Regions from separate parts of the Tissierella carlieri genome, predicted to be linked through region 1. Evidence: riboswitches for the same ligand, from Rfam matches in the RefSeq annotation. Region 1 holds a riboswitch; the other holds the start of a gene.

Region 1 (8,252 bases):
CTCCTGAATTTCTAATATTTTTAACTAAAAATGTGATTAGCTTATCTGGTGGACATAGGACAAGACCCCCTGAATTTCCAGATTCAAAAACAAATGCAGCCATATGTGAGAAATCTATATGATTATACTTACCACATTTTTCGCAGTTGGAATCTTTTGTACAGTTGAGGCATTCATATACATCTAGATCTACCCATTGATTAAGGTTTCTAGGCATTCTCAGTTCTGGAGATGTACCAAGATAAGAAATTGATAAGGAGAGTTTCTTTAGTCTACCAGTAACAAGTTCAGCCAGTAAAACAGCTAGAGAAACAGCCTCACTTCCCGATGACATAAAGGTGCCTTTATAGTTTCCATTAAGTTTAGACGCTTCAGTAAGTTCTTTTACTAAGGCCCCTGGGTGTTCTGTATCAAAATATTGATGAGTATGAAATAAATGTCCCGCATTTTCAACTATAGTCTCCACGACTTCTTTCTTGCTGTGACCTAGGACAGCAGCCCAACATCCTGATTCAAAATCAATCAGTTCTCCATATTCTTTAGTTTTGATTCGAGTACCTAAAGCTTCCATGACTGTTATGGAAGTATCTGGACTTGCAAACATTTTCATGCATCTATCTTTGTATAGTTCATCCACCTTTATTACCTCCAATATATTGAATTATTTTAGGTTAAGTATATAATGAAAAATATAGTAGTTCAATTATGTAAAATTCATTCTGTACTATTACAAAATATGGTGTAGAGGTGAAAAATGATGAAAAAAAGTAAAGTTGAGATGGTTAAGGATTTTATATTTAGAGAAATTAAGGATGGGAAAATAAAAAATGGTCAGCGGCTTCCAAGTTGCAGAGAAGTATCTTCATACCTTTCTATAAATAAAATAACTGTAAATAAAGCATATAACGAATTGGAAAGGGAGCATAAGGTATATAGTATTCCTCGCGGAGGTTTTTACTTGATTGATTCAGAAGAAAGGTTAAAGGTGGTGCAGGAAGAGGTGGATTTTAGGACAGTTAAGCCAGATGAAAAACTTATTCCATATAGAGAATTCACTCATGTAATGAATAAGGCAGTTGATATGTATAAAAATACATTGTTTGAATATGAATCTAGTGGTGGACTATCTTCTTTAAGGGATACATTAAAGTATGAATTTGAGAAGGACGGAATATATACTGCTGCTGAAAGGATAATAATTACCAATGGAGCCCAACAAGCTATAGGGTTAGTATTTCAATATCTATTTGGGAAAAGTAAAGGTAAATTACTTGTTGAATCTCCTACATACAGTCTTGCTTTAAAATTGGCAGATCATTTAGGTATTGATATTATAGGAATTGAAAGGAGAGTTGATGGTTTTGACTATAAAGAAATGGAAATAATATTTAAGTCAGGTGAAATTACTGCCTTCTATGTTATACCAAGACATCATAATCCTACCGGTTATACTCTTTCTGAAAAAGACAAGCAGAAAATTGCCGAACTCTCTTATAAATATAATGTGCTTATTATAGAAGATGACTATTTAGCAGATTTAGGCTCAAGAAAAGGTTCTATGTCAATACATTATTATGATATAAGCAAACGTACTATTTATATACGAAGCTTTTCAAAGGCTTTCATGCCTGGAATAAGGATGGGAGCAGCAGTACTTCCAGAATCCATGATTGAGGAAGTGATTAATATTAAGCATATTAGTGACTTGAATACATCAAAAATTCCACAAGCAGCACTGGATATTTTTATAAAATCAGGAATGTACGAAAAACATATTAAAAAAGTCAAAAAATCTTATGAAACTAAACTTAAGAAGGCAGCTAAAATCGTTAAATCATTAAGCCCGTTAGGTTTCAGTTGGTATGTTCCAGAACATGGAATATTCATATGGCTCTATCTGCCTGAGAATATAGAGGCTGTAGAATTTGAAAAGAAACTTGAACATCATGGGATTCTTGTAAAAGCAGCATTAGAATTCTTTCCAGAAAAATGGTCTAAAGAGAAGAATCAGAGGAATTATAACTACATAAGGATTTGCATATCTGGTGTTCCACAAGAAAGTATAGATGCTTTGGCTACTATAATTTCAGTTATGAAAGCTGAATAAAAATAATAGTATTTATAAAAGCTAAAGAAAAAATTATACTTTTGTAGCTTGATTATGTTATTACTATGGGATATAATCAATATAGTTAATATTTGTGGGGGGACTATAAATAGTTGAGAAGGTAAAACCTGACCCTTTGAACCTGTTGGCTAATACCGACGTAGGGAAGCAAATCACTTACATTATTGTATTTGATTAGGGTGCTTCTCCGTATAGAGAAGTACCCTATTATTATTTAGATAGAGTTATTAAGTATAAAAATTGATATAATTAATATTTGCGGGGGAACTATAAATAGTTGAGAAGGTAAAACCTGACCCTTTGAACCTGTTGGTTAATACCAACGTAGGGAAGCAAATCAATTACATTATTGTATTTGATTAGGGTGCTTCTCCGTGTAGAGAAGTACCCTATTATTATTTAAAATAGAGTTATTAAGTATAAAAATGAATATAATTAACATTTGCGGGGGGACTATAAATAGTTGAGAAGGTAAAACCTGACCCTTTGAACCTGTTGGTTAATACCAACGTAGGGAAGCAAATCACTTACATTATTGTATTTGATTAGGGTGCTTCTCCGTGTAGAGAAGTACCCTAATTTATTATATATAAAGAACAAAGGGAGGAATTTCAATGAAAAAGGTACTTAGTATTGCTGGATCAGATTGTAGTGGAGGTGCTGGGATACAAGCAGATTTAAAGACGTTTTCTGCACATGGGGTGTTTGGAATGAGTGTCATTGTTTCAGTAGTAGCAGAAAATACGAGCCGTGTTATCGATATACAAAATATTACTCCAGATATGATTGAGAAGCAGATTGATGCAGTATTTGAGGATATTGAGGTTGACGCTGTGAAAATTGGTATGCTGTCTACACAACTTTGTATGGAGGCAGTAGCAAGAAAACTGGAGCAATATAAGCCGTGTAATGTTGTAATTGATCCTGTAATGTATGCGAAAAATGGTTGCCCACTTATGGACCCCGATTCCATAGATACGTTGATCAAGGTTGTACTACCTTATGCTGATTTACTTACACCTAATATCCCAGAGGCTGAGAAGATATCAAATATTAAGATAAGCAGTACAGAAGATATGAAAATAGCAGCAAAGCTTATTTATGATATGGGGTGTAAAAATGTTCTTGTTAAAGGTGGTCATGCTATTGGAGATGCACTGGATATTTTATATGACGGTAAAGAGTTCTATTATTTTGAAACTCAGCGTATAAATACAAAAAATACTCATGGAACAGGTTGTACTTTCTCTTCGGCTATTGCTTCCAATCTTGCACTTGGTATGACTATGCCTATTGCTGTAAAGCAGGCTAAAAAATATATTACTACAGCAATTGAACATTCGTTAAACATTGGTAAGGGTAATGGACCAACACATCATTTTTATGACCTATATAAAAATGGTTTGAATATTAAGGAAAGTAAAGGAGATTTATAATGAAAAATGAAAATCAACAGGTGTCTACCTTTAGTCAAATATTATTATGGTTTGGTGCAGCAGTATCTATTGCTGAAATTATGACAGGAGCCTTGCTTGCTCCTTTGGGACTAGCCCAAGGTATTTGGGCTATTATTATTGGTCATGTAATTGGAGGAGCTATTCTTTTTCCAGCGGGGCTGATTGGTGCAAAAACTGGCCTTTCTGCTGCTGAATCTGTTCGCATTTCTTTTGGTAAATATGGTTCATTTGGGTTTTCGTGGATTAATATATTACAGCTTCTTGGTTGGACTGCAATTATGATTATTAACGGAGCAAAAGCATTTGATGGAATTACAAATCATCTTTGGGGCTATCAGAATGAAAGGTTATGGTGTATGGTTATTGGATTACTTATTTGTATTTGGGTAGTAATTAGTATTAAAAATCTGTCAAAATTAAATACTGTAGTGATGACGGTCTTGTTTATATTTACAATTATTCTTGGTTTTACGGTTTTCAAAAATACTAGTGGAGTAATTGTAATGGAAGAAACTATAAACTTTGGTACCGCGGTTGAACTTAATGTAGCTATGTCCCTTTCTTGGCTTCCTCTTATATCTGATTATACAAGAAAGTTGGAGAAGAAAATCACAGGTACTTTATGGAGTGTAATAAGTTATTTTGTTGGTAGTACAGTGATGTTTGTAATTGGACTCGGTGCAGCAATTTACGCTGGCACATCGGATATTACAGCCATATTAATGTCTGCAGGACTTGGCTTGATTGCTCTTGTAATTGTTCTATTTTCTACAGTTACTACTACATTTCTCGATGTTTATTCTGCAGGAGTAAGCACAGCGAATTTAAATAAAAAGGTAAATGAAAAGTTTGCTGCTGTTATTGCATGTGTCGTAGGTTCATTACTTGCAATGTTTGTTCCTATTAGTCAATATGAGAATTTTTTATATCTTATAGGTTCTGTATTTGCACCTTTATTTGCCATTCTGTTTGTGGATTATTTTCTGTTGCATAAAAAAGATATAGATCCTAGTCACTCTCATAGCATAAGAAACATAATTTTATGGGTGATTGGATTTATCGTTTATCGTTTACTTATGCCTTATAACTCTATTATAGGAATCACGTTGCCTGTAATGGCGGCAATTGGTTTTATATGTTTTATTATAAATAAAAGAAAGGCTGGAAATACTAATGAATTATTTAACTAACGCTTGCGTGGACTTGCTCCGCGAAGTCAGGATAAAAAATCCACTGATTCATAATATCACTAATTATGTGACAGTAAATGATTGTGCAAATGCCATTTTGGCAATAGGAGCCTCTCCTATTATGGCAGATGATGTTGCAGAAGTAGAAGAAATCGTTTCAATATCTTCTGCTCTTGTAATTAATATAGGAACTTTAAATCAACGAACTATTACTTCAATGATTATCGCAGGAAAAAAAGCCAATGAACTTCATATTCCCGTAGTTTTAGATCCTGTTGGAGCAGGTGCCTCTTCACTGCGAAACAAAACAACACAGGAAATTCTCTCAGAAGTAAAAATAGATATAATTCGTGGAAATTTATCAGAGATCTCCTTTGTAGCTGGACTAAGTGCTTCTACAAAAGGAGTTGATACTTCAAAAGCAGATGAAAGAAATGATGCGGAAGCTATTGCGAAGTCAGTGGCGAATAAATATTCTTGTGTTGTGGGAATTACAGGACAGGTAGATGTCATTTCAGATGGCATTCGTGTTGCTAAAGTAGCCAATGGTCATAAACTGCTTTCCAAAGTGACTGGTACAGGCTGTATGACATCTGCACTTGTAGGTAGTTTCTGCGGTATAACAAAGGATTACTATACAGCAACGGTTACAGGAATTACTGCAATGGGAATTGCCGGTGAGATTTCCTTTATAAAAACTAGAGAAATGGGAACAGGTAGTTTTCATATTGGTATCATTGATACTTTATCAAATATGAACAGCACATATTTCGTAGAAAGGGCGAAGATAGATGAAACCGAATATTGATTATACACTCTACCTTATAACAGATAGAGAGCTTATGAGTACAGAAAAACTGGAAACTGCTGTAGAGCAAGCCATTTTAGGCGGTTGTACGGTAATACAATTGAGAGAGAAAAATTGCTCATCTTTAGAGTTTTTTGAAATAGCAATGAAAATAAAGGAAATTACAGATAGATATCAGATTCCATTAATAATTAATGACCGAATTGATATTGCATTGGCGATTGATGCTGATGGTGTACATGTTGGTCAGAGTGACATACCTGCAACCATTGCAAGAAAATTGATTGGTGACAATAAAATCCTTGGTGTATCTGCATCTACCTTTGAAGAAGCAATAAATGCACAGTCAGAGGATGCAGACTATCTTGGTGTCGGAGCAATGTTTACAACTGGTACGAAAACAGATGCAAAGATTACATCCATAGATGAACTTGCACGAATACGAGAACATATTAAACTGCCTATTGTGGTGATTGGAGGAATTAATAAGACTACAATACCAAAATTTGAAGGCATAGATATCCATGGGCTTGCAGTGGTCTCAGCTATTATTTCGCAACCAGATATAAAAGAAGCGGCTAAGGAGTTAAAAAGTATGTTTAGGAAAGGAAAAAATTGATGACTGCTTTTAGAGCTGCATATTTGATTTAGATAGTATAGTTTTCAAGAGTCAACAGATAATTTTTAAATTATTTGTTGACTCTTACACTATGGTATACTTTATACTGTAATTGAGCTCAAAAAACACATATATGTGAGATAAGATAAATGTTAAAAATAGGTGATTTTTCAAAACTATCAATGATCAGTATAAGAATGCTACGTCATTATGATGAGATTGGTTTACTTATTCCCGAGAGTATAGATGATTTTACAGGTTATAGATATTACAGTGAAGCACAATTGCCTCTTGCAGGTCGTATTAATGCACTAAAAGATATGGGATTTAGCCTGGCATCTGTTTCTAAAATACTGAAAAATTATGAAAATCCACAGGCTCTAAGGGAATATTTATTGTTAAAACAGACAGAAATTCGAGAACAAGCGGAGGAAATAAATCGACGTTTACTGCTCATTGAGACTACTATTCAGAGACTTGGAAAGGATGATAAGACAATGAATTACAATGTAACGTTAAAAGAACTTCCTGAAAGATATGTGGCAAGCGTACGTAGGATAATTCCTAACTATGATCAGGAAGGAATGCTTTGGAATATTCTCATGGAAGAAACAGCGTCTCTTCATATGCAAGATGGTGAACCGTGCTATACTTTAGCTATCTTTCATGATGGAGAGTATAAGGAAAGTGGAGTAGATGTAGAAGTTCAGAAATCAGTGCGTGGAAATTATGAAGACACTGAAAATGTTAAATTTAAGACCGTTGCCCCCATTCAAATTGCATCAGCTACCTACAAGGGAAGTTATGACCAAGTTATAGAAGTGAATGAAGCTGTAGCCAACTGGATTCGAGATAATGGATATGAATTTAATGGTTTATCCTTCTGTATTTACCATGTTAGTCCCTATGAAACACAGAATCCTGAAGAATGGGTAACGGAAGTATGCTACCCTGTGAAAAAGAAATAAAATGAAATGATAAAAATCGTCTGTTATAAATACGGACGATTTTTTGATGTTTTATAAATACTACCCGCTATGAATTGATTTCCAAAAGTTAGAGAAAAAATCTAATATTTAGTTAAAATCCAAACTTATAGTGGCGATTTTAAACTATCTGTTATAGAATATATGCATAGTACAGGTTATTCTGCACGTCATGCAGCAGCAAATTTTAATATAAAATCCCATATATCGATGTGCAAGACTATCAAAATAATAAGGAGAATAAAATGGAGATTAAGACAAGACTAATTAAAGAGGATGATTATATAACAACAGAATGGTCAGGAGGGAAGACTACTCAATTATTTATCTATCCAGAAGGTTCAAATTATAAAGAGTTTAATTTTAAATTCAGATTAAGCTCTGCCACAGTAGAACTAGAAAAATCAGAGTTTACTAAATTAGAAGGAGTAAATAGATTTATTACGCCACTTGATAATGAACTTAAATTAACACATAATCATAAAGAATATATCAATTTAAAGCCCTTTCAAGTATACGAATTTGATGGAGCAATAGATACTACTAGTTATGGTCTGGCAAGAGATTTTAATTTGATGCTTAGGAATGGAGCTAAAGGACAGCTTGAGAGCATTTATATAGACAAAGAACATTTAGTAGTAGAAGAAATTTCTTTCGATTTTAAGGAAGCCTTTTGTTTCATATATACTTGGGATAATGAGGTATATGTTGATATCAATGGAGATACAAATCCTATTAGCCCATTTCAGACTCTTTTAGTTAGGTCTAATAACAATACTCTAAATCTAAAACTAAGATCTGAAAATCTAGCTAATGTTTTAATAGCAAAGGTATATGTATAATTAAACATAGAAGAGCATTTGCTGTATTTTAGACATTATGTCTTAATTTATTGATATACAGGAATAACAATAAAAGCAATAAAATAATTAAAAAACGAACATAACTGTTCGCTGTAATTATTTTATTGCTTTTTATATTTGTACATGATATGATATAAGATACGCAATAAATCAAAAATATACAATTATACATTTTTATCATAACATATTTAAAAGGGCGTG
Region 2 (8,252 bases), on a different contig from region 1:
ATAGATATTATCCATGATGAAAAGGGTCATAATATTAGTTTAAGAAATATCACTTTATCAACTTGTGGTGTTGTTCCTAGAATTTATGATTTAGCCAAGGAAAATCTACCAATAACTTTATCTATATCCTTACACTCACCATTTGATAATGATAGAAAAAAAATAATGCCTATAGCTAATAGATATTCTATAGAAGAATTAATAAAGGCATGTAAATTTTATTCGGAAAAGACTAATAGGAGAATCACCTTTGAGTATACTTTAATTAACAATGTAAATGACAGAGATAAGGATATAAAAGAGCTAATTAAAATTCTTGAGGGTTTAAATTGTCACATTAACTTAATTCCCTTAAATCCCATTCAAGAATTTGAAAAGGACAGGCCAAGTAGAGAAAATATAGAGAGGGTGCAGGCAAGATTAATTAAAGCTAATATTGCTGTAACTATAAGACGAGAAATGGGTGGAGATATTAGTGCTTCATGTGGGCAGTTAAGGCGTGCTGTTACTCAAAGTAATGATAATAAAAGATTTTAATGGGGTGGTATTATGGTCATAGGTTCTATTTCTGATATTGGTAAGATTAGAGAAAATAATCAGGATGCTTTTTACGCATCTAAGGATTTATATTTTCCCTTATATATGGTGGCCGATGGAATGGGAGGACATAAAGCTGGAGAAGTAGCAAGTACTATGGCAAGAAGTATTATTGAAAGCAATTTTTTGAAGGCAAAAGATAATCTATTACATGAAAATATAATAATCAAGTTGATAAAAGAATCAATAGAAGAAGCTAATACAAAAATATATCTTAAGTCCCTAGAAGATGAAAAATATAAAGGTATGGGTACAACTATAACGTTGGCCTACATATTTAAGGATAAAATTTGTATAGGACATGTTGGGGACAGCAGAGCTTATTTAATTAGAGAAGGGAATATATGCCAAATAACGGAAGACCATTCCTTTGTAAATGAACTTCTAAAAACTGGTAGCATAACGAAAGAAGAAGCAAAAATCCATCCAAAAAGAAATATGATAACTAGAGCTGTTGGTTCTAGTAGTATTATAGAAATGGATTTGATAATTAGAGAATGTAATAAAAATGATATATTACTATTGTGTAGTGATGGCCTTTCTAATATGTTAAAGGAATTTGAAATTAGGGATGTTTTTATGGGAGAAAATGATGTCCAAAAAGCCTGTGAGACTCTGGCTACTATGGCCAACAATAAAGGTGGTTTCGATAATATTACCATAGTGGCTATTAAATTTAATTAGATGAGGTGAAAAGATGATAGGCAAGATTTTAGGTGGAAGATATGAAATAATAGAACAAATCGGAGGCGGAGGCATGGCTTTAGTATATAAAGCAAAGTGCCAGCTACTAGATAGGTTTGTAGCTATAAAGGTTTTAAAAGATGAATTTGTAAATGATGAAGAATTTGTTAGAAAGTTTAGAAGAGAATCTCAAGCTGCTGCTAGTCTTTCTCATCCAAATATAGTGAATATATATGATGTTGGTGTGGAAAGCGATGGAAATAATCAGATTTATTATATTGTTATGGAATATATAAAGGGCAAGACATTAAAAGAACTTATAAAAGAAAAAGGTAAATTATCTATAGAGAATGCATTAGATTATTCCTATCAAATAGCAGAAGCTTTACAACATGCTCATAAAAACCATTTAGTTCATAGAGATATAAAACCACACAATATTATGATTACAGATGATAATAGAGTTAAGGTTACAGATTTTGGTATAGCTAGAGCAGCAACAAGTTCTACAGTGACTACCACTTCTAATGTTTTGGGTTCTGTTCATTATTTTTCTCCAGAACAAGCTAGGGGAGGATATACTGATGAAAAGTCTGATATATATTCTCTTGGTATAGTTATGTATGAAATGGTAACAGGAAAATTACCTTATCAAGGGGAAAGTCCAATAACTGTTGCACTAAAACATGTTCAAGAAGATATAAAGCCTCCTAGAGAGTTAAACAGTCAGATACCTATAGGCTTTGAAAATATTATTTTAAGATGCGTCCAAAAAAGGCAGGCAGACAGATATAGCAATATTACTGAACTAATAAAGGATTTAAAAAAAGTAAGAGACAATATAGAGGATGCTGATTTTGAAGATATAAATGGTTATGATTCCCATACTAAAATAATTCCTATAGTTGATGTAGAGGATGATGAAATTGTGAAAAGCAAGAAACAGGTAAAAAGTACAAAGAAGACAAGTAAGAAGGATGGTAGCGGAAAAATTATTTTCTTAGGTATATTTTTGGCATTTCTATTGGCAACTAGTATTTGGTTAGGAGCCTATAAATTAAAAAGCTTCTTTATTAGTGAAGAAGTCACTGTTCCTAAAATAACTGGAATGCAAGAAGAACAAGCTAAAAAAGAAATAGAAGATTTAGGTTTGAAATTTGAAGTTGTTGGTAGAAAGAAAAGTAGTGAGTTCAAAGCTGGTGAAGTTATGACTCAAAACGAAGAAGAAAATGCTAAGGTAAAAAAAGGTTATACTATTGAAGTGACCGTAAGTGAAGGGGATAATCTTGTAAAAGTTCTCGATGTAGTAAATAGGGATTTAGCAGATGCAGAAGAAATTCTTAACGATGCCGGATTAAAGACAAAAGTAGACTATGAACATTCAGACACCATACCTGAAAATGTGGTGATTAGTCAAGATCCAGATAGTGGCTCTGTAGAACCAGGTACTAGAATTAAATTAGTTGTAAGCCAAGGGGAAGAAATAAAGCATGTAAATATGATAAAAGTAGTTGGACTTAATATTGAAGAAGCTAAAAAGAAAATACTTGATTTAGGCCTTGAAGTTGGGGATATAACACCTCAGCCAAGTGAAACTGTAGCTAAAGATCAAGTAACTTGGCAAAGTTATGTACAAGGAACAAAGTTAGAGACAAAGACTGCTGTTGATTTATTTATAAGTAGTGGACCGAGTGAGGAATCTATTAATAATGGAGAAGAAAATGATGTTAGTAATAAGGAGAGACCAATAACCTTCTTATTGACTCCATTGCCAGAGGTAGAAGAGACCACAATTAAGATACTAAGAACTCAAGATGGTATAACAGATATAGTATATAATAAAAAGCATAAGGCTACTGAAGAATCAGTTTATGAAACATTTAGTGGTAAAATAGGTGCTGTATTTGAAGTATACTGTAATGATACACTTGTGCATCAAAGGACTATAACTAAGGATGAATAGGGGGCTTTTATGGTAAATGGGATAATAATAAAAGGCATTGGTGGATTTTACTATGTAAAAACAGAATCTGGTATAGTAGAGTGTAGGGCAAGAGGTATATTTCGAGAGGAGAACTTAACTCCTCTCGTAGGAGATAAAGTAAAGATTAGGATAAGCGATGAAGATAATACAGGATATATTGAAGAAATATATCCAAGAACATCTCAGCTCTTAAGGCCACCAGTAGCAAATATTACTCAAGCTATAATAGTCATGAGCATAAAAAAGCCAGATGTTAATACTTGGCTATTAGATAGATTTCTTATAATGGCTGAGCATGAAAAACTGGAAATTATGATTTGTATAAATAAGTCTGATTTAATGCCAGAGAAGGCATTAGAACTGAAAACTATTTATGAAAATATAGGATATAGAGTGATAAATACTAGCGTACTAACGGGAATTGGTATTGATGAATTAAAAATTGCATTAGATAATAATATATCAGTATTTGCTGGTCCTTCAGGTGCTGGAAAATCATCTCTATTAAATGCAGTTAATAGGAATTTCAAGCTGGAGACTGGTGATGTAAGCACTAAGACTAAAAGAGGTAAACATACTACTAGACATGTTGAACTTTTAGAATTACACGATAATGCCTTTGTTCTTGATTCTCCAGGTTTTAGTTCTTTAAATATAGATTTTATTGAAGAAGAGATTCAATTAAAAAATTATTTTAAAGAAATATATAAATATGGAGAAAATTGCAGATTTATTAGTTGCTTACATGGAAATGAACCAGATTGTGAAGTGAAGAAACAAGTAGAAGAAGGAAATATTGCTAAGGAGAGATACGAAAATTATTTACTTTTCCTTGAAGAAATAAAAAACATTAGGAGGTACTAATATGGCTAAAATTGCGCCTTCATTACTTTCAGCAGATTTTGCTAATTTACAGGATGAAATAAAGAAAATAGAAAATGGTGGTGCCGATTATCTTCATTTAGATGTAATGGATGGTATCTATGTACCTAATATTACCTTTGGACCTCCAGTAATAAAGAAACTGAGGAAAATTACTAAAATCCCTTTTGATGTACATTTAATGATAGATAAACCTGAAAGGTATATTAAGGATTTTGTTGATGCAGGTGCTGATTTAATAACTGTACATCAAGAGGCAACTACTCATCTTCATAGAACTATACAGGAGATAAAATCCTATGGCATCATGGCAGGCGTATCACTAAACCCTGCTACACCATTAGAGTCTATAGAGTATGTTTTAGGGGATTTAGATTTAGTTCTTATTATGACAGTGAATCCAGGGTTTGGGGGACAATCCTTCATTGAGTCTATGAAGGGAAAAATAAAAAGACTAAGAAAAATAATTGATGAAAGAGAACTAAATATTATTGTTGAAGTAGATGGTGGAGTGAAATTAGATAATGCCAAGGAAATCTTAAATTGTGGTGCTGATTTATTAGTAGCAGGTTCAGATGTATTTGGAGCAGAAGATATAGAACATAGAACTAGACAATTTAAACAGTTGTAAATTAATAATTATATGCTATAATAGAATTAATTGAAGAAGATTAACACTAGGGGAGCCAATTGGCTGAGAGTGGATTTATCCCGACCCTTATGACCTGACCTAGGTAATGCTAGCGTAGGGAAGTGTGTATTAGCCTTTAAATACCCATTGCCTACGTTGGTAATGGGTTTATTAATTTAAAGGAGGAGAGTTTTTATGGTGAAAAGATGGGATGTAAAGATGTTGACAGAAGGTGGTATGATGATTGCTCTAGCTACTATACTAAGTTATATTAAAGTCTATGAGGCACCTATGGGAGGATCAGTTACTGCTGGAAGTATGATTCCAATTATTTTATTTGCCATTCGTTGGGGTTTAATACCGGGATTAGCCATAGGAAGTACTTATGGTATATTACAATTTATCTTAAAACCTTATTTCTATCATCCAATTCAATTTGTGTTAGACTATCCGCTAGCTTTTGGTTTGCTAGGTTTAGCTGGAATTGCATATTATATAAAGGACAAGAATTCTTTTAAAGGATATTTAAATGTTTTTTTAGCTGTATTTATAGGGATATTGGGAAGAATGATATCACATGTTTTATCAGGTGTAGTTTTTTTTGCTGAATATGCTGGAGATAAAAATCCTTGGATTTATTCAATTGAATATAATGCTTATTATTTAGTTCCAGAATTAATTATTTCTTGTATTGTAATCGCAATTATTTGGAAACCATTAAATAAGGCAATAAAAGCAAAATAAGAAAAACTTCTAAATGAAAATTAGCAGAAGTTTTTCTTGGTCACTGCATAGGTTACTTGCACAAAATCAAAGATTTGGACAATTTGCTTAAAATTCATTGACGGAAAGTTCTTAATACTATACTATTAACGTAGAACTTTCCTATTCGTTATAAAAAAGGATGATGTAAATGAAAGGGTTAATCATTTCAAGTGGGACTATTACAGATTATAGTATATTAGAGTTAGTAGTTAAGGAATCTGATTTTATTATATGTGCAGATGGAGGAATGAATCATCTTGCAAAAATCAATAAAAAGCCTAATTTAGTAATGGGCGATTTAGACTCTATTAGCGAATCTGCATTAAATTATATAAAAGATAACAATATAACTGTGGAAAAGTATTCATCTATTAAAGATGCAACTGATACTGCCCTTGCTATGGAATATTTAATAGATAAAGAGTATAAGGAAATTATACTAATGGGAGTGACAGGAACTAGACAAGACCATACCATGGCAAATATATTTTTGCTAAATACTTTACATGATAAAGGAATTAAGGGAAAAATCATAGATGATAATAATATTATCTATTTAATAGACAACTATATGGAATTACAGTATTTAGAGGATAAATATATCTCTATTGTACCAATAGTAGAAGAGGGAATAATTATATCTTTAAAGGGTTTTTTCTATAATTTAGATAGAGAATTTATTAAATTTGGATCTACCCACGGAATCAGTAACAAAATTATTGATGATATTGGAATAATTGAAATTCATAGAGGAAAAGCATTAGTATTTATTTCAAAAGATTAAAGCTTAGGATAATTATCCTAAGCTTTTTGTAACTATTTCTTTAATGTTTGAATACAATATAATAAAGTATTATAGGGGTGTTGATTATGAAGAGGTTTTACTATAGGTATATACAAAAAATGAGAAAAATAATAGGTATAACTTTAGCTGCAGTTGGTTTTTTAATAATTATTAAGTTTATACCTATAGAAGTACTTCTAATATTAATTGGAATCGGATTACTTATAATGGGAGCATTGATCCTAAAAATAAAATAAGGCTTACCATTTTTATATGGAAGCCTTATTTTATTACATAATTATAGTGCTCTTTCAACATATCCAGATCTTAAACATCTAGTACATACATTAACTTTTTTTGTTCCACCATTAACTACAGCTCTAACTGATCTAATGTTAGGTGACCAACTTCTTGAACTCTTTTTATTTGAGAAAGTAACTTTGTTACCAAATACTTTTCCCTTTCCACATACTTCACAAACTTTCGCCATGAAAAACACCTCCTTAATCTACTACTGAAAATACTTTAAAGTATATTTTCTACATTTCAATAATAACACATTATATTCTAACATAATAATTAGTAAAAATGCAACCAAAATGTATTATTATCTTATTATAATCATAGGATTTAGTTGAACTATTTTTACATTTAGGGTAAAATATAGAATATGGTATATTGAAAAGAAGGAGGCGATTATACATGCCAGCCAAGACCAATACAGAATATGGAGCAATTAGTATAGATGACAATGTCATAGCCACTCTTGCAGGAATATCTGCAATGGAGAGTTATGGTATAGTGGGTATGGCTTCAAAGAATGCGACAGATGGATTATTTGAGTTATTGAAATGGGACTATTTATCTAAAGGTATAAAGGTATATACAAAGGATGATAAATTGACTATTGACTTACATGTTATATTGGAATATGGTGTAAGGATTTCTGTAGTTGCTGAGAATATAATTGATAGGGTTAAGTTTAATGTTGAAAATTTAACTGGTCTAAAAATAGACAAAATAAATGTACATGTACAAGGAATAAGAGTTGAAAAGTAGTTTGAGGAGGTACTATAATTGAAAATTGAAATTCTAGATGGGGCAATGCTTAAAAAAGCTTTAGCTGGTGCAGCAAAGTTCCTAGAAGATAATAAAGAGGAGGTAAACTCCTTAAATGTTTTTCCTGTTCCTGATGGAGATACAGGTACAAATATGTCGCTTACAGTAAATTCTGCTATAAAGCAAGGACTTAACCTTCATGAAGATAGTGTTTCTAAAATAGCATTAGCCACTTCACATGGATCATTAATGGGGGCTAGGGGTAATTCAGGTGTTATTTTATCACAGCTTTTTCGTGGATTCGCAAATGGTTTAAATGGAAAAGATACTGCTGATGTTAGAACACTTGCTGAGGCTTTTAAACAGGCTGCTGATACAGCATATAAAGCTGTTATGAAGCCAACAGAAGGGACTATATTAACAGTAGCTAGAGAGTGTGGAGAATATGCTATTTCTATTTGTAAAGAAGAGAGAGATATTTTAGTTTTTCTTAAAAAAGTAATAAATCATGGAGAAATAATTTTAAATAAAACTCCAGAAATGCTTCCAGTTTTAAAGCAAGCAGGGGTTGTGGATGCTGGAGGCAAAGGTTTAATTTATGTATTGACAGGTGCATATAATGCTTTAGCAGGTATTGATAAAATCGAAGTTAAGACCCCAGAAAAGAAGAAGGTGGAACAAAAGGAATATATCCACCATGAACATATAGATACTGATGATATTAAATACGGTTATTGTACAGAATTTATAATTAATACTAAATATGAGGACATTGATTTATTTAGAGATGAATTATCATTACAAGGCGATTCACTACTTGTAGTAGGTGGGGAAGGTCTAATAAAGGTACATGTTCATACAAATAA

Evidence for each region. A riboswitch is a leader RNA that binds a small molecule or an ion and turns the genes downstream of it on or off. The one in region 1 is predicted to bind thiamine pyrophosphate.
Region 2: linked by a shared signal. The riboswitch ahead of thiT (energy-coupled thiamine transporter ThiT) and the one ahead of thiD (bifunctional hydroxymethylpyrimidine kinase/phosphomethylpyrimidine kinase) in region 1 are both predicted to bind thiamine pyrophosphate.

Annotation. Positions count from the first base shown of each region.
Region 1 is NZ_JAHLOH010000050.1:43,375-51,626, reverse strand. It holds gene KQI38_RS18430 (aminotransferase class III-fold pyridoxal phosphate-dependent enzyme) at 1-637, opposite strand, end outside; gene KQI38_RS18425 (aminotransferase-like domain-containing protein) at 758-2,107, shown strand; TPP riboswitch at 2,194-2,292, shown strand; TPP riboswitch at 2,379-2,477, shown strand; TPP riboswitch at 2,565-2,663, shown strand; gene thiD (bifunctional hydroxymethylpyrimidine kinase/phosphomethylpyrimidine kinase) at 2,743-3,564, shown strand; gene cytX (putative hydroxymethylpyrimidine transporter CytX) at 3,564-4,775, shown strand; gene thiM (hydroxyethylthiazole kinase) at 4,759-5,583, shown strand; gene thiE (thiamine phosphate synthase) at 5,567-6,202, shown strand; gene KQI38_RS18400 (MerR family transcriptional regulator) at 6,352-7,170, shown strand; gene KQI38_RS18395 (HutD family protein) at 7,434-8,030, shown strand.
Region 2 is NZ_JAHLOH010000053.1:70,730-78,981, forward strand. It holds gene rlmN (dual-specificity RNA methyltransferase RlmN) at 1-537, shown strand, start outside; gene KQI38_RS19345 (Stp1/IreP family PP2C-type Ser/Thr phosphatase) at 550-1,281, shown strand; gene pknB (Stk1 family PASTA domain-containing Ser/Thr kinase) at 1,295-3,244, shown strand; gene rsgA (ribosome small subunit-dependent GTPase A) at 3,254-4,129, shown strand; gene rpe (ribulose-phosphate 3-epimerase) at 4,131-4,778, shown strand; TPP riboswitch at 4,817-4,916, shown strand; gene thiT (energy-coupled thiamine transporter ThiT) at 4,974-5,522, shown strand; gene KQI38_RS19370 (thiamine diphosphokinase) at 5,692-6,327, shown strand; gene KQI38_RS19375 (hypothetical protein) at 6,414-6,584, shown strand; gene rpmB (50S ribosomal protein L28) at 6,626-6,817, opposite strand; gene KQI38_RS19385 (Asp23/Gls24 family envelope stress response protein) at 7,030-7,386, shown strand; gene KQI38_RS19390 (DAK2 domain-containing protein) at 7,405-8,252, shown strand, end outside.